One region of the Brevibacillus sp. DP1.3A genome, then DNA from elsewhere that is predicted to be linked to it. Evidence: predicted binding sites of a transcription regulator. Region 1 holds the regulator's gene; each other region holds the start of a gene.
What was found. Region 1 encodes LexA, which represses DNA repair genes until DNA is damaged. Its sites were predicted from a motif close to CGAACATATGTTCG; they were not measured.

Region 1 (5,895 bases):
TGGATCTTCCTTGCTATGGCAGTAGGGATTATGATCGGAACTTTCTTTCCTGCTTTCACCAATGGATTAAATAGCTTACAAATTGGTACAACATCCATACCGATTGCTATAGGTTTAATCCTGATGATGTACCCTCCTTTAGCTAAAGTTCGATATGAAGAAATGGGGCGCGTATTTAAAGACATTAAGGTTCTTTTGCTATCCCTTATTCAGAACTGGGTTATAGGCCCGGTTTTGATGTTTTTATTAGCCATCATTTTCTTGCCAGATAAACCAGAATATATGGTAGGGCTGATCATGATTGGATTGGCACGTTGTATCGCCATGGTGATTGTGTGGAATGACCTCGCAAAAGGTGATGCAGAATATGCTGCCGGACTTGTGGCTTTCAATTCTTTGTTTCAGATGCTTTTCTTTTCAGTATATGCTTATGTCTTTGTCACCGTAATCCCGGAATGGCTTGGTATTCAGGGTGCAGTCATTATTATTACGATGGCGGAAGTGGCAAAATCGGTGTTTATATATCTAGGTATTCCTTTTCTTGCCGGGATGCTGACGCGCTTTACTTTTGTAAAAGTTAAAGGCAGACATTGGTATGAGAAAGTGTTCATCCCAAAAATTAGCCCCATGACTCTGATTGCCTTACTCTTTACCATCATTGTCATGTTCTCAACACAAGGAGAAAACATCGTGAGCGTTCCACTTGATGTTGTTCGTATCGCCATTCCACTTCTCATCTATTTCATCCTCATGTTCTTTATCTCTTTCTATATGGGGAAAAAGATTGGCGCAAATTATCCCGTTACTACGACGCTTGCTTTCACAGCAGGTAGTAATAACTTTGAATTAGCTATCGCTGTGGCAGTCGGAGTGTTTGGGATTCATTCAGGTGCCGCCTTTGCAGCCGTCATCGGTCCTCTTGTGGAAGTACCTGTGATGATTGCATTAGTTAATGTAGCTTTATGGTTCAAGCGCAAATATTTTAGCAGCACATTTCCTAATTGAAGCTAAAAGGTGTGTACATCATGGAAAACAAAAAAACGATTTACTTTTTATGTACAGGAAATTCTTGCCGAAGCCAAATGGCGGAAGCATGGGGAAAAAAATACTTAGGTAACGCCTGGAATGTTTTTTCTGCTGGAATTGAAGCCCATGGTGTGAATCCAAATGCCGTTCGAGCGATGAAAGAAGTTGGCATAGACATTTCCGATCAAACATCAGATGTCATTGACTCTGATATTTTAAACAAGGCTGATCTGATCGTGACACTATGCAGCCATGCCGATTCCGTTTGTCCAACCACTCCTACTCATGTAAACCGTGTCCATTGGGGATTTGACGATCCTGCGGGAAAAGAATGGCCTGAGTTTCAACGAGTTCGTGACGAGATCGGTGCCCGTATAAAGAAATTTGCGGAAACAGGGGAGTAAATTTTTCCGCAAGCGAGCTGTATCCATCTAATGTCCGAGGAAAAGTCCCCTTTTTGACGAAAGGGGACTTTCTCTACACACCGACTCTTATTTTCTGTACTTTTGATCATATACATCTTCCTCTGCATCCAACCAGAAGTGATATGATTCACCTACAACAATCGCTTCTTTCATAGTGTCCTCAGAGTTATTAGCTGTAGGGTTATTATATGAATTTTCCATGATAATCACTTCCTTGCAACAAGATATGCATCTCAAACGTATACTAGCGACATAATTTAGGTGTTACACCATAGAAAATGTCGAATAAAGCAATACTCAGTACGATTTTGTTGACATTTAATAAAAATGAGCGAATGCCTGTCATCTTAAAGAAAGATGATGAGGACTTATGGCTTGATCGGGAGAAGTATGATCGGTTGCAGCTCCAGTCGCTGTTTACCCCCTACGATTCCGGCGAGATGATGGTATATCCGGTATCCGCCAAAGTGGGCAGTCCGAAAAATGATGGTCCTTCCTGTATTCAAGAAGTAGAGATCGGCTCTTTGTTTGAAGATTAATCCTTTCGCAGGAGCTGAACTTTTTGTCGTAATTCCTGTTCGGTTAACGACTCCAAATGCAACAATGCCTCGTATGGATCATCACCCGGAATATGAAAGTACCTGGCAAATGCAGGCTCTGTTTTGATGCCGCTTTGCTTCAGAGCTCTAATATGTTGGCATGCATCCAAGCCTCCTATGTCTAGCAAACGTGCTTCGATGTCCATATGACGATAGGCATTTTGCTTTTCGACAGCTACCGGTTGAGCAAACAATTCAAACCAAAAGTCAGCTGTGAAAAACGAGATAACGGACGTGGGAGTACTTTTTACATCTAGGTGTGTCACTTCAAATCCGGGCAAGCAGCCAAATGCTGTACGCACAGCCTGCTCAAACTGTTCCAGATCATGACTCTCGCAAATAATGTCCAGATCGCTTTGCTTGACGTCAATGTCTAAAGGGATGGTTCCGGCAAGCACTGGACGGTAATCGGATAGTACTTCCATGATGTGCGTCTGTTTAATCGCTTCCCACGCCGCTTTTTGGCGCATCGTTCCTCTGCCCAAATAAGAGAGATCATGCCAATTTCTCAAGAGACTACCTCCATGTCTACTTTCTTTTAAAATAGTTTAGACAAAAGTGAATAAGTACGCAACGAAATCGGTAATCACTCGTATACCTAGATGAAGGGAGTGTAGTAGATGGAAATATTTTTGTGGGTAGTGGTCGTGTTATTGTTCTTGCTAAGCATCGCAGGAATTTTTTTACCTGTTTTACCTGATACGATATTACTGTGGGCGGGCTTTTTGCTCTATCACTTTTTCATTGCAGATCCGGGAGCGGGATTGCCCGCATCCTTTTGGTGGGGAATGGTCGTTCTAAGCATTCTGCTTTATGGTGCTGACTTGCTGACGAACATGTACTTCGTGAAAAGGTACGGAGGGTCCAAGTGGTCGTCCGTTGCTGCTGCGGTCGGAATTATCCTCGGGATCTTCGTTTTCCCACCGTTTGGTATGCTGATCTTGCCGTTCGTATTCGTCGTTCTGGTAGAGTTAATGGTGCAGAAGCAGTCGATGGAGCGAGCAGTGAAAGCGGGCGTAGGCTCACTGATCGGATTTTTGGGTAGTGCGGTCGTAAAAGTCATATTGCAAGTTACGATGATCATCTGGTTTTTTGTCGCCAGATAACATATAGAAAACGAAAAGGACAGCCGAGGCTGTCCTTTTTTACGTGGAAACTAGTGAATGAGTCGATATACACCGATGACTTTACCGAGAATGGTGACATTCTCCAGAATGATCGGTTCCATTGTGGCATTTTCCGGTTGGAGACGGAAGTGGTTCTTTTCTTTGAAAAATCTTTTGACGGTCGCTTCGTCTTCTTCTGTCATGGCTACGACAATGTCACCATTGTTCGCTACGTGCTGTTGGCGAACAATTACGTAATCTCCGTCGAGAATCCCTGCATCAATCATACTGTTCCCGGAGACGCGCAGCATATAGACCTTGTCAGAAGTCACGATATTGTCTGGAAGCGGGAAGTACTCTTCCACATCCTCAATGGCAGTGATCGGTTGTCCAGCGGTTACTTTTCCGATTACTGGCACACGGACGACAGAGTCTTCGAAATTGTCTTGAAAACGATCTTCATCTGATAGCAATTCGATGGCACGAGGTTTGGTAGGATCTCGACGAATGAGGCCTTTTTTCTCTAAGCGTGCCAAATGCCCATGTACTGTTGAGCTGGAAGCTAGTCCAACAGCCTCACCAATTTCACGTACAGATGGCGGATATCCTTTATCACGAACTTCCTTTCGTATGAACTCGATGATGGCTTGTTGTCTACTCGATAATTTTGACATAGAAAGACACCCCTGATTTCTCGAACATATTTTCCTATATTATACCATGGGAGCTTGCGTTCGACAAACATAAGTTCGATTCTTTGTTGACATGAACATATGTTCTCATTTATCATGAGGTTACAAATGATCAGAACGTATGTTTGCGAGGAGGCCATTATTATGAATTCATCGACAGCACGAAATCGTTTCGAGAAAAAAGAAGAACGTCGAGTTCGTTTTGGTATCACGAGAGGACAAGCTCTCTTGTTTCTTATAACATTTACTCTCTTTTTTTACTTATTGACCGAACTAGTGTTTGCTTCTTCGCCCATGGAGGAGCCACAAGGAATAGAAGTAACCGTACAATCTGGAGATAGCCTATGGTCGTTAGCTGTTCAATACAATACAGATCAGCATATGGATGTTCGTGACTATATAATAGAGATTAAGGATGCGAACGGTTTAGAGAGTAACAGGATTTACCCAGGTCAGACTCTCATGCTTCCTGATACTCCGTAAGTGTTCGGCTGTCTTGCGGGATCATTCGAATGTGGTATAATGAATCGGCACTACTACAGAGTGGGAGGAACCAGCAGTGGTATCTGACGCAGAAATTAAACGCATTAACGAATTGGTCAAAAAATCTCGCGAAGAAGGTTTGACCGAAGAGGAAAAGCTCGAACAAAAAGCATTGCGCCAAAAGTACATTGACGCCGTTAAGCTTTCATTGAGAGCAAATTTGGATTCCATCCGTTATGTGGAAGACCTTGAAGAAAATAAGCCAAAACAGTAAGATAACAATTACTGATACGACAGACATCCTCGCTTGACGCTAGGGTGTCTTTTTCTGTGACATACATAACGCTTTGATATTCAGGGAGGGAAAGCGGTGGCGTGGATAGCTGTGGCGGTTGGAGGAGCAGTTGGCTCACTTTTGCGCTACCTATTGTCTTTGCTCGCGAATCAGCCGGGATGGCCGTGGGGAACTTGGATCGCCAATGTTTGTGGATCTTTGATCATCGGCATCTTGTTCGTGCTGGGGAAAGAACGTGGCATTTTATCTCCGACACTCTATCTTTTATTTGCAACGGGGGTCATGGGAGGATTTACGACGTTCTCTAGTTTCTCCTTGGAAGTGGTTTCTTTTTGGGGAGAAGGTCACCTGTTGCGTGGCACTTTGTACGCTCTTCTCAGTTTGGGAGTCGGACTACTTTCTTGTGGGGTTGGAATATGGTTGGCTAGGCAATGGTCTTAATACGTTCAATGACACGATACATGTGAGGGGGAATGAATGTGAGTACACAGCATCGTGATTATGAATTGGAACAAAAAAAGCTGGATGAAACAATTTCAGCGATCGACGAAGAAATGGAGCAGCTTCGCAATGAAATTCGCGAGGCAACAGATGACTATGTGAAACAGGTCGTTAACTATAAAAAGGCTAAGGATTTGCGCTACCTCGAAGATCAAGGTCGAGAGAAGCCGTATTTCGGCAGAGTGGATTTTTTGAAAGATGAGATCTACGAGCTGGATCAGGTATACATAGGAAAACGAGGAATTGTACGCAGCGATACGTTTGATTGTGTCGTCGTGGATTGGCGCGCGCCTATCGCCAGTCTTTATTATTCCGGTGAGAGCAAAGACGCGTTTTACCGGATGGGACGCGAAATTGTGCGTGGTGAAGTTCGATTAAAGCGTAATTTTGCGATCGAAGACGAAAAGATCGTCGGCATCTATGATGGAGCGGTAAAAGAAACGATTAACCGCGAAATGGGGCATCCCGACGAATTTTTGCAAGAGGGCTTCATCGATGAATTTTTGGCAGCCAATCTGAATCAGGCGAACGATAGCAGGCTAAAAGACATCGTCGCTACGATTCAATCCGAGCAAAATGATATTATCCGGGCGGAAAAAGAACGGCCCATTGTTGTGCAAGGAGTAGCGGGGAGCGGAAAAACGACCATCGCGCTGCACCGACTATCCTATTTGATTTATAACTATCAGGATTCCATGATGTCCAAAAAGTTCATGGTGTTTGCACCTAACCGGATGTTTCTTACCTATATATCCGAGGTTTTACCTG
Region 2 (5,895 bases), 110 kb from region 1:
ATTTGGGTTCTTCGGCATTCCGTTCGACGAAGTAGCTACTTGGGCGATGGTGATCATCACGATTTACTCCGGGTACGACTACTTTGCGAAAAATCGTAACGTGATCCAATACTCGTAATGCGGGTATTGGTCTCTTTTTTCACAAGACTCTTCTCTTGAGCGTTTGCAAGTGATAAACTATTAGTTTAGAGGCTTTTCTACTCTCAAAGAGAATGGATGAGGAATATGAGAGCGGAGATTATCGCGGTAGGTACTGAGCTTTTGTTAGGCCAGATCGCTAACACCAACGCACAGTTTCTTTCTCAGAAGCTGGCGGAAATTGGCGTGGGAGTTTACTTTCATACCGTTGTGGGAGACAACACGGAGCGATTGCTACAAGTGATTCGATTGGCATCAGGACGATCTGATCTCGTCATTTTCACGGGTGGGCTAGGGCCGACTCAAGATGATTTGACGAAAGAAACCTTGGCGGGGCATGTAGGCATTGGATTGGAAACGAATCCAGAGGCCATGGAGAGAATTGAAAAATTCTTTTTGCAACGTGGGATTGTCATGACGGAGAACAATCGTAAGCAGGCGCTGGTGCTTTCTGGCAGCCATGTATTCTCCAACGATTTCGGGATGGCGCCGGGGATGGCGATCCGTCATGACAGTAGTACGTTCGTGCTGTTGCCTGGACCACCAAGCGAGCTGTATCCAATGGTGGAGAATTACGTGATGCCTTACTTGACCGATTTGCTTCCCGAAAAACAAGTGTTTCATTCTCATGTACTCCGGTTCTACGGAATAGGCGAATCCGCTTTGGAGGAAAAATTGCTCGATCTGATCGAAAAGCAGGAAAATCCAACGATCGCGCCATACGCCAAGGAATTCGAAGTAACGCTGCGGATTACGGCAAGAGCTGCTACAGTCGAAGAAGGAGAAGCCCTAATCTTGCCTGTAGAAAAAGAAATACTCAGCCGTGTTGGCCAGTATATGTACGGGATGGGCGAGAACTCGTCGCTGCATGATGTGCTGGTTTCTAAGCTGAAAAAGAGAAATGAGACGATCGCTTGTGCAGAAAGCTGCACAGGAGGAGCAATTGCCTCGTTGATTACTTCTGTACCAGGAAGCTCGCAAGTGTTTCGTGGCGGGGTAGTCTGCTACACCAATGAAGTGAAAAATCAGCTGCTCGAAGTACCTCATTCCATTTTGCAAACAGATGGGGCAGTCAGTGAGAAAACAGCTCAATTGCTGGCTGAACATGTACGAGAAAAGCTGGGAGCTACTTATGGTATTTCTATTACGGGAGTGGCTGGACCAGATCCTTCCGAGGGTAAGCCTGTTGGCCTTGTCTACGTAGGGATCGCAGCAGAAGGAATGCCCACAGTTGTAAAAGAGCTGCGCCTTGCCGGAAGAAGGCATGCAATCGTTGGACGTGCCGCTAAATACGCGTTGTTTTATGCGCTGCAAATGCAAAAAGAAAGGTGATTTTTTCATGACGATTTTTTCCGATTTTCCTTTACATAAATCTATTCTGCAAGCGATTCACGATATGGGCTTCGAGGAGCCATCACCGATTCAGGCAGCTTGCATTCCAAAAGTTCTGGATGGCGGAGACCTGATTGGTCAAGCACAGACAGGTACTGGTAAGACTGCTGCATTCGGGATTCCACTTGTAGAAAAGATTACGCCTGCCAATCGTGTACAAGCGATCGTGCTGACCCCAACTCGTGAGCTGGCTATTCAGGTTGCGGGAGAGCTCCTGCGCATCTCCAAATACAATAAAGTTCGTACGCTGCCAATCTATGGCGGACAATCGATCGGACATCAAATTCGTGCACTGCGTCAAGGTGTACAAATCGTTGTAGGTACTCCTGGCCGTGTTATGGACCACTTGCGCCGTAAAACATTGAAGCTGGATCACGTACATACACTCGTTTTGGATGAAGCGGATGAAATGCTGGACATGGGCTTCATCGAAGATATCGAGACGATCATCACGCATATGCCAGAAGAGCGTCAAACCTTGCTGTTCTCTGCGACGATGCCGCCAGAAATCAAGCGTTTGGCTACCCGTTACATGAAACAGCCGCAAACGATCGCGGTGAGCCGTGAGGAAGTAACGGCGCCATTGATCGAACAGGTATACTACAAAGTGTTTGACCGCAATAAAGTGGAGAGCCTTTGCCGCATCTTGGATAGTGAGGATGTTGAGTTGGGAATCATTTTCTGCCGCACCAAGCGCGGTGTAGATGAGTTGTCCGAAGTGCTGCAATCCCGCGGATACCTTGCAGACGGCTTGCATGGTGACTTGTCACAGGCACAACGTGACAAGGTCATGAACTCGTTCCGTGAGGGCTCGATTGAATTCCTGATCGCGACAGATGTAGCAGCACGCGGTATCGACGTAGGAAACGTCTCCCACGTAATCAACTACGATATTCCACAAGACTCTGAGAGCTACGTACACCGTATTGGCCGTACTGGTCGCGCAGGTCGCAAAGGAATCGCGATGACGTTGGTTACGCCTCGTGAAGTAAGACAAATGATGTTTATCCAAAAGCAGACAAAAGCACAAGTGCTTTCTCGCAATGTTCCTTCCTTGGAGGAAGTGGCTGAGCGCAAACAAGAACAATTGCGTGAACAGTTGACTAGCCTTTTGGAAAGCGATGCAATCGCGGATATGTATCAAAAAGTAGCGGATGCTCTCGTAGGTCAATACCCTGCTGAAAAAGTAGCAGCAGCTGCCTTGCACCTCGCATTCCATACAGAAGCAGGACAAGGGCAGGAAGTAGAAGCGTACAACTTTGGTGAGACGGGTGCAGCAAAAGGCATGGTTCGCTTCTTCCTGAACGTAGGTCGCAATGCAAACATGAAGCCACAGGATCTGGTTCGTGAGATCTCTGAATCTGTTGGTATCCCAGGAAAATCAGTAGGTCGCATCGACATTTTCGAGAACTTCACTTTCGTTGAGGTTCCAGAAGAAGTAGCGGCATTCGTATATGAGTCACTGCGTCAAACCCGTATCAACGGAAAACGAATCAATCTGGAGCCTGCAAAGCCTCGCGGAGCGAAGCGTTCCTAATTCGATAGAAATGAGAAGCAGCCATTTCGCTGGGAACAACCAGGAAATGGCTGCTTTTATGCGATGCGAATATTTGTTCGTAAAAAATACTTGGCAAACACTTCTGTCTCGAGGTATGATGAAGACAAGCAAAAGAGATGCGAAAATTGAAAGGGTGTGTACCATTTGTCAGATCGTCGCGCAGCTTTGGAGAGTGCATTGCGTCAAATAGAAAAGCAATTCGGAAAAGGTTCCATTATGAAGTTGGGGGAAGTATCCAACATCCAGATTTCTACGGCTTCTAGCGGTGCACTTGCTCTAGATATCGCACTTGGTGTGGGTGGGTTCCCACGCGGACGGATTGTTGAGATTTACGGACCAGAGTCTTCTGGTAAAACAACAGTAGCGCTTCATGCCATCGCAGAAGTGCAAAGACAGGGTGGACAAGCTGCTTTTATCGATGCTGAGCATGCCTTGGATCCGGTTTACGCTGCTAAGCTGGGTGTGAACATCGATGAATTGCTGTTGTCCCAACCAGACACTGGTGAGCAAGCTTTGGAGATCGCGGAAGCACTGGTGCGTTCTGGTGCGGTAGACATTATCGTAGTCGACTCCGTTGCGGCACTCGTGCCAAAAGCAGAGATCGAAGGCGAGATGGGAGATTCCCACGTAGGTTTGCAAGCGCGCTTGATGTCCCAAGCACTTCGTAAGCTGTCTGGTGCCATCAACAAGTCCAAAACGATTGCGATCTTCATCAACCAGCTTCGTGAAAAAGTGGGAGTTATGTTTGGTAACCCGGAAACAACTCCAGGTGGACGCGCTTTGAAGTTCTACGCGAGTGTTCGTTTGGATGTTCGTAAAGCGGAATCTATCAAAGTCGGCAACGACATTTTGGGTAGCAAGACAAAGATCAAAGTTGTCAAAAATAAAGTGGCTCCACCATTTAAGGTTGCAGAAGTGGACATCATGTACGGTGAAGGTATTTCCAGAGAAGGTAGCATTCTCGACATCGGTTCTGAGATTGATGTCGTGCAAAAGAGTGGTGCTTGGTATTCCTTCAATGAAGAGCGACTCGGCCAAGGTAGAGAAAATTCGAAGGTTTTCCTGAAGGAAAATCCGCACATTGCATCGCAGATTGAAACAAAAGTGCGCGAATACTTCAGCCTAAACCCTGGTTCTGTTCCAGAAGGTGAAGCAGTAAATGACCCAGAGCAAGATGAAGAGCCTACATTTGATCTGGAGTAATGAAGAGTAGAAGAGCAGCCTGTCGATGAGACAGGCTGTTATTTTAGCTTTGCGAAGGAGTGAATCATCATGAAGAGCGGCCTGATCACTGCCGTTCATCGAGATATCAAACAAAAGCAACGCTACCATATCGATGTAGAAGGCGAGTATGCCATTACCGTACACGAAGACATACTGGTAAAGTACAACCTATTTAAGGGAACAGAATTAGATGAAGATTTTTGCCGAGAAGTCCTGATAGCAGAAGAAAAGCATAAAGCGTATTTAGGTGCTTTGCGATACCTCGGCATACGCCCACGGACAAGTAGTCAGCTGCATTCTTATTTGGTAGAGAAGGGGTTTTCTACCCAGATTGCCGAAGAGATATGCCAGCGCTGCAAGGATCACGGCTACATCGATGATGAAGCATTTGCGAAGCAATGGGTAGACGAACGATTGCGTTTGAAGCCGAGGAGCCCGTATATGCTGCGTATGGAGCTTACCCAGCGTGGAGTGGACAGAGCGATTGTAGAGGACGCAGTCCGTGGCGTGTCTAGGCAGGCTGAACTAGATGCTGCCCGTGCATTGATAGAGAAGAAGGCGAGACGCATAGAAGGCGCACCGAACCCAGATGAAGAACGCAAGCTGCTGTCTATGCTGATGCGCAAGGGATTCTCTCATGCTATCATTCAACAAATGCGTGAAGAATTGCGTCAGAGAAGCGATAGTTAGACGCAACTCTATTTGCATGATCTTGACAATTCTTGTTCACAAATAATAAAATAGGTTTGTATTTACTTGGTGTATCATATCTTTTTGCGATTTGCTCACTCGTTGCCTATGGAACAACTGAAAAACCGTGCGATAACAGTACGGATTCAGCGGACCGAGTAAAATCGGTCTTGTTTTTTAGCCGAATGTTCAAATGTGAGAGCACTCCATGAAAAACAAATGCTTGGAAAGCGGGGAGATGTCTTACAATAAGGAGGTGAAACGAAAAAGCCTATGGATCCTATAATTACTGTTGTCATTGTGCTCGTTGCCCTGCTGATTGGCTTGGGTGCTGGCTACTTCACTCGTAAATCGATTGCGGAAGCGAAGATCTCCAGTGCAGAAGAAGCTGCACGACAGATCGTGGAGGAAGCCAAGCGGGACGCCGAAGCCGTTAAGAAGGAGAAGGTGCTGGAGGCAAAGGATGAAGTGTTCAAGCTTCGATCCGAAGCGGAAACCGAATTGCGTGAGAGACGCAATGAGATCCAGCGTCAGGAACGACGAATTCTACAAAAAGAAGAATCGTTGGACCGCAAGATGGAACAGTTAGAGCGCAAAGAAGAAGAATTGTCTGAGCGTGACCGTGCCATCGCAGAACTGCAAAGCAAGGTAGAGCACTTATATAAAGAGCAAGTATCAGAGCTAGAACGAATCTCCGGCTTGACGCAGGATGAGGCGAAGACGATCATTCTCACTGATGTGGAGAATACCGTCCGTCACGAAATGGCTGTGATGATCAAGGAGATTGAGACTCAGGCTAAGGAAGAAGCGGACAAGCGTGCTCGTGAGATCATTACGACCTCCATTCAACGTTGTGCAGCAGACCACGTAGCAGAAACAACCGTTTCTGTGGT
Region 3 (5,895 bases), 1.1 Mb from region 1:
TCGGCAGCAATCAAATAAGCGATTTGCGTAGGAGACAGATTCAAAGCACCACCGATAATCAACGGTACGACAACGGCTCCTGCATACATGGCAAGAATGTGCTGTAAGCCCAAAGTAACAATCTTATGTTTGGCTAGCATGAGTGAACCCTTACCTCCTATTAATTTTTTGATTATACGCGTGCAGGCTCTTCTTCAATAAAGTGAATGCCTTCTGGTGACATCGATTCAATACGTGCCAATGATTCGATTCGTACGCCAGCTTGCTCCAAGAGACCACGGCCTTCCTGGAAGCTTTTTTCAATAACAGCACCAACCCCTACGAGATGAGCACCTGCATCTTTGACAATATTCGTAAGTCCCACCAGAGCAGCTCCGGTAGCCAAGAAGTCATCGACAATCAATACGCGGTCTTCTTTGGACAAATACTGACGGGAAACACTGATTTGATACGTTTCCTGACGGGTAAAGGAATGAACAGGAGCAGAGTATACTTCCTCTGTCAACGTGACAGCTTTTTTCTTTTTCGCATAGATAAAGGGAACACCCAACGCAAAGGAAGTCGCCATAGCAAAATGAATGCCACTTGCCTCAATCGTCACGACTTTTGTGATTTTTTCACCAGCGAACAGTTCGGCAAAACGCTGTCCGATCTTCATCGTCAATTGTGGATCTACCTGGTGGTTCAAAAACGCATCCACCTTCAAAACGGATGCCGACAGTACCTTGCCGTCCTGTACGATGCGCTCTTGTAATTCTTTCATCAATTCTTCCTCCTCGGATATGGTTCCGGCCACTTTTTTATGTCTGTGGCCTGCTGAAATATAGAAAGCCCAGAGCGGACAGTGTCACAAGCGGGCTACGTAACAAACCAACGCCAAGTGAAACTGTCCCTCTGGGCTTTTATCCCTTAGGTGTGACACATCATTCGTGCCTGCGTCGCTCGGACCAGCTATCTTTCACCCCTATTATGGGAATAGGAAAGAAAGAGACGGAACCCTAGACGCACTTTCACTCGTAGTCAGGTGATTTACGGTCACCTGGTAGAAACGGATGGGCCTTATTCCCAAAATTATACGAGCTACCTATCTATTTATTTCGAAGTGTAATAACGAGTATTGACCAAATCTATCACAATTCCCGCGTTGTGAGCAAGCGTTAATTTTTGAAAGTAAAGGGAAGCGCTTACTTGTCCATATAAAGGAAAGAGCCCTGATTTCTCAAGGGCTCTCGTGTTTATCGCTTCGGTTTTTTCTCCCGCATTTGAACGTTGATCTTTTTCCATTTATCCCTTTCAGCGGCAGCAAGCCTTGCGTCTTCTTTACGCGCCAAATGTGCCAATTCGCGTTGAAGCTTCAGGTAACTGTCAAAGCGTGCTTTTTCCAATGATCCAGATTGGATGGCAGCTTGAACAGCACAGCCAGGCTCACGCATATGCTTACAATCATTGAAACGGCATGTTTCCGCAATGGACTCGATATCGTCAAAGGCACCGCGGAAGCCTTCATCTGCCTCCCAGAGCTGCAGCTCCCTCATGCCCGGGGTATCGATCATCAGAGCACCACTCGGCAATCGGAACAGTTCGCGATGTGTCGTCGTATGGCGACCACGGTCATCACCTTCACGCACGCCACTGACTTTTTGCATCTCTGCTCCGCTCAATTTATTGATCAACGTGGATTTGCCAACACCAGAGGAACCCATCAAGGCAATCGTCTGGCCCTCGCTCAGATAAGGCGCGAGCTGATCCAGTCCTTCTCCCTGCTCAGCACTGACTACGTGAACAGGCACTCCGATTGCGACTGATTCTATCTCTGCCATACATGTATCCAGATCGTCACACAAATCAGCTTTGGAAAGCACAATCACTGGATTGGCTCCACTTTCCCACGCAAGAATGAGATAGCGCTCTATCCTGCGCAGATTTAAATCATTATTTAAGGAATTCACAAGGAAAACGGTATCGACGTTAGCCGCCACAATCTGCTCTTCCACAGTATCCCCAGCTACTTTACGGGAAAATTTGCTCTTACGTGGAAGAAGTCCGTGGATGGAGGCTTTCTTTTCCTCTGGACGAGCACTGATTACTACCCAGTCCCCGACAGCTGGAAAATCTTCTCGTCCGATGGCTTCATAACGAAGCTTGCCCGTTACTTCGCCCAAGAGTTCGCCATGCTCACTCCACAGACGATAAATACGTTTATGTTCGAGTGTGATACGTCCCACACTGTAGCCTTGCTCGGCATAAGGGGCAAAATGATTAGCAAAATACTCATTCCAGCCCATAGATTGCAATACTTGTTGATTGGTTAGTTGATTCACTGCGGATTCCCCCTGCAATTGGTTAAATATACGGCTATCAGCCTGAACCAGTCACAGTCGAATCCTCATTTGGTGAACGGTATTACTGTTCGCTTGAAAGGAGGATTCCTGTGACCCCGACTACGACACTCTGAACAAATTTGATGACTACCATAAAACATCTCTCCTTTAGCAAACCTACCATTCAGGTTTGGAATCATATTTCCCAATTATTGTACCATAATGAAACAAAATGCAACAGCGTCAATCTCCCCCGCCGCCGCCTCCGCTATCTCCGCCACCACCACTGTCTCCACCACTACCGTTATCGCTTCCGCTGTCATAACTATCCCAACGATCGCCTGAGTCGTGATTTCGATGATGGTGATTGTGATTGCTGTCGACATAGAAGGCTCCGCCCCCGCTGTCTGAAGAGGAATGAGAGCGCCCACTTCCGCCTTTTGCAGCTTTGGACGCCAAGACAAATACTACGACCAAAAACATGATGACGATGACAATGAAAAACTCCATTGTTTGTCCCCGCCCTTCCTCTTTTTTGAAGTTGTTTACCTATTTAGTATAACATAGTATGTCTGGAATAGGCTGGGGGCGTGGGGGGTGATTCCTTTTCATCCGGCAAAATGTCCAGACACAGGTGCGATCGCCAAAATGTTATCCAACGCAAACGCACGATACGCCTTCCTCCTATAACAGTATGCTTTCAAGCTCCCTTTGTTCCCATCGATATTCACCACACGGATCGTACGCCTGCTAGCCTCTCCATCCTTCTTCAAATAGATGATCTCCACTGCTTGCTGCTGGGCTGCGTACCTTCTCAGCTCCTGAATCATCAGGCTGTCACCACCACAAAATGTGTCTTCATGTTGTTGAGATCATCATACCAAAAGAGAACACTCGTTCGCAAGTTCCCCTTTACAAAAGAAAAAGAGACCCATAAACACATACGAGTCCCCATCCCAGAGATAGTGCGGAGTGCCGAAGAACTGACGTTTTCAGACGATTAATCCAGATCTTCCGCCCAACTAACTAACTCTTCATCTTCAAAATCATATGGATTCTTGTAAATATTAGAGTAATAGTACTCTGCTTCTAGTACGTCTCTAATTTTATTGAACGTATGATTGGTTGCATCAAATCCATTACTGATTGGAGCAGTAAACGCGAGTGAACCATTATAAAATCCATCTAGAGAGCCTGAAAGTTCTTTTTTGACGATAGATTCAACTGCTTCTATCTTTTCTTTGATAGGCTGCTCTTTGTAAATTTGAATACAGAAATTTCCACCATGCTTTATTAATTCAAAATCTCCATTGGGATGGAGTTTTATTGTATCTCCTTTCGCAAGACCGAGAGCTAGCCCTGGAGATGCACATAATTTGAATTTTTGATCGCTTAGGTATTCTGCAGGAAGCTCTTCTAAAACTGTTCCCTGTGAACTTGTGCCAGCAAAAACCTTAATCACTGTTAATTTATCTTCCATACGATGCTCCACACCTATCTCTATTTTGAAGGTTTATTTTTTCTTGATTATACCAAAAAAAGTCCTCAGTCACGTTGCGCTTCGCCACCCAACTATTGCCTCAACAAAAAAGGCATGCGCCCTAAAAATGGACACATACCTTATGCTTGTTACAACTCAGCGCCTTCTAAGCGCACGTCCGAACACAATCAAAATCGGTGCCAACAAGATGGCCGCCGCAACCAACGAAGCGCGAATCGAAAAACGGGTCCCGATCCATCCGACAGCCGGACCACCTGCCGTTTGTCCCAAGGCATTGGACTGGCCCATCATCGACAAAACCGTCGCTCGCACACTGCTCTCAATGTTCAAATTCAGCCACGTATCATACAGCGGACTGCTTAATGACTGGATCACACCGATCAATAGCAATGCTACTAACGCCCAGCTAAAGCTCGGGGAAAAGGCAAAAGCAATCATCGCTGCTATTTTGAGCCCCGTCAACGTGAACATCCCCACAAGGACAACCCGCTCATTGTTCACATCCAGCCTTTTTTCCACAATACCTACGACGATGATGCCAAGTAAGCTAGCGAGTGCGGCAATGATCCCGAACCACATTGGCAACGAAATAGCAGCGAGCTCTGGAAAGCCAATTTCTCCGATCAAATGCGCTTCCCACAAACGGTCATACCCTTCAGAAGCTGCACCCGTAAATAGCGTCACGAACAAGATCAGCATGAGAATCGGCTGACTCCGAATCACTTTGGCGCCCAAAGTCCACGTCTGAATCATTTCCTTCACGTGGGATGCACCTCGCTCACGCTCACGAGGAACAAAACCAGTCTCCTTCATGAACAGAAACAGAAAGACACCAAGCCCCAGATACATGAGGCCACCTATGAGGTAAGGCAAATTGGGAGCGAGTGTTGCCAACGCCACACTAAGTGCGATCCCGAGCAGATTTCCAAACAAGGAGTAGCGCTTAGCCTTCATGAAGATCGTACCGATCTTCTCTTCTCCGACCTCATCCACAATCCATGCAGTATCCGCTCCACTGATAAACGTATACCCCAGACCACTGATGATTTGCGAAAACAGCACCAAGCCGAAGACAGAAATAAACGGTACCCAAGCATCAAGCGTGGGAACGATCCCCTGCATCGCAAATCCGATTCCCAGCAAAAACATCCCGATAATGATGGAGCGACGGCGACTGTACGTATCCGCAACGACTCCTGTTATCCCTTCAAACACCAATACGGATAACTCCAATACCGTCCCGATCAATAGCAATTCAAACGGGTTAAAGCCCAGTGTCACAATGTAGTAAAGCGCATAGGTCGTGAACATAGTCGTATTGGCCAGGGAAGTCAAAAAACTTTTGATCATATATACTTTTGTCGCATGCATGAACATGGAAGCAGTATCCACCTTTTTTTAGGCAGATGACGCGTTCCGTTTTCACATACTGATCGTTACTCTACAATCCTCTACTGTGCAAAATGCGTACGCGTCATGCTGCCGTTCCTATTTTTCCTTCCTGTGTACTTGCTTGCTCTGAATAGTGTTTTTAACATGTGATATACACCTCCGAAAGTAATTACAGCTATTATAGAATGTTTTTAATTGCCACACAATGGAAAAAGCTGTGCAGCATGATTGGACACACTGCACAGCTTAATTATGGAGCACTTACGCTTTTTTTCTAAACAGACCAACGATGGAGATCAACAACGCCAAACCAGAAAGTACCAATGGCAAGGTATTGTTGCTGCCTGTACTCGCCGCTTCCCCGGCAGGAGCGGTTGCCGGCTTTTGTTCTTGTCCATGCTCATGCCCTGCTTCGCCTACACCAGTCTTAATGGTAGTGACAGACGCTGGCGTTTTGGAATCCTTGTCCCCTGTCCATTCCACGACCTCGCCATTTGCATAGGTCTGATAAGCCTTCCAAGCCAATTGGCCCTCTTCTTTCGGGTTTGCCCCAACAAACGTGAACTCTTGGAACTCATGCGCCTTGATTCCACCTTCTGTTGCTGTCCACACAAGTGCTGTGTTCACACCATCTTTATCTTTTTCGAACTCGTAGGTCCAGTCCGGAATCGGTTGAACGGA

Region 2: recA (recombinase RecA) is a predicted target of LexA. The motif match lies at 3,134-3,147, and genes of this name have one in related genera.
Region 3: HP399_RS08685 (WYL domain-containing protein) is a predicted target of LexA. The motif match lies at 3,209-3,222, and genes of this name have one in related genera.

The regions. Positions count from the first base shown of each region.
Region 1 covers NZ_CP085876.1:2,981,654-2,987,548, forward strand. Annotated here, with positions in the region: gene arsB (ACR3 family arsenite efflux transporter) at 1-1,005, shown strand, start outside; gene arsC (arsenate reductase (thioredoxin)) at 1,026-1,430, shown strand; gene HP399_RS31005 (hypothetical protein) at 1,518-1,652, opposite strand; gene HP399_RS14050 (SOS response-associated peptidase family protein) at 1,730-1,990, shown strand; gene HP399_RS14055 (DUF4269 domain-containing protein) at 1,987-2,562, opposite strand; gene HP399_RS14060 (DUF456 domain-containing protein) at 2,671-3,156, shown strand; gene lexA (transcriptional repressor LexA) at 3,207-3,830, opposite strand; gene HP399_RS14070 (cell division suppressor protein YneA) at 3,993-4,331, shown strand; gene HP399_RS14075 (DUF896 domain-containing protein) at 4,408-4,605, shown strand; gene crcB (fluoride efflux transporter CrcB) at 4,702-5,067, shown strand; gene HP399_RS14085 (HelD family protein) at 5,106-5,895, shown strand, end outside.
Region 2 covers NZ_CP085876.1:2,876,168-2,882,062, forward strand. Annotated here, with positions in the region: gene pgsA (CDP-diacylglycerol--glycerol-3-phosphate 3-phosphatidyltransferase) at 1-118, shown strand, start outside; gene HP399_RS13430 (competence/damage-inducible protein A) at 226-1,470, shown strand; gene HP399_RS13435 (DEAD/DEAH box helicase) at 1,478-3,067, shown strand; gene recA (recombinase RecA) at 3,233-4,291, shown strand; gene HP399_RS13445 (RecX family transcriptional regulator) at 4,361-5,002, shown strand; gene rny (ribonuclease Y) at 5,276-5,895, shown strand, end outside.
Region 3 covers NZ_CP085876.1:1,879,632-1,885,526, reverse strand. Annotated here, with positions in the region: gene HP399_RS08705 (nucleobase:cation symporter-2 family protein) at 1-140, opposite strand, end outside; gene HP399_RS08700 (xanthine phosphoribosyltransferase) at 173-763, opposite strand; purine riboswitch at 998-1,099, opposite strand; gene rsgA (ribosome small subunit-dependent GTPase A) at 1,236-2,321, opposite strand; gene HP399_RS08690 (hypothetical protein) at 2,565-2,831, opposite strand; gene HP399_RS08685 (WYL domain-containing protein) at 2,930-3,151, opposite strand; gene HP399_RS08680 (DUF4265 domain-containing protein) at 3,322-3,801, opposite strand; gene HP399_RS08675 (MFS transporter) at 3,958-5,199, opposite strand; gene HP399_RS08670 (YcnI family copper-binding membrane protein) at 5,476-5,895, opposite strand, start outside.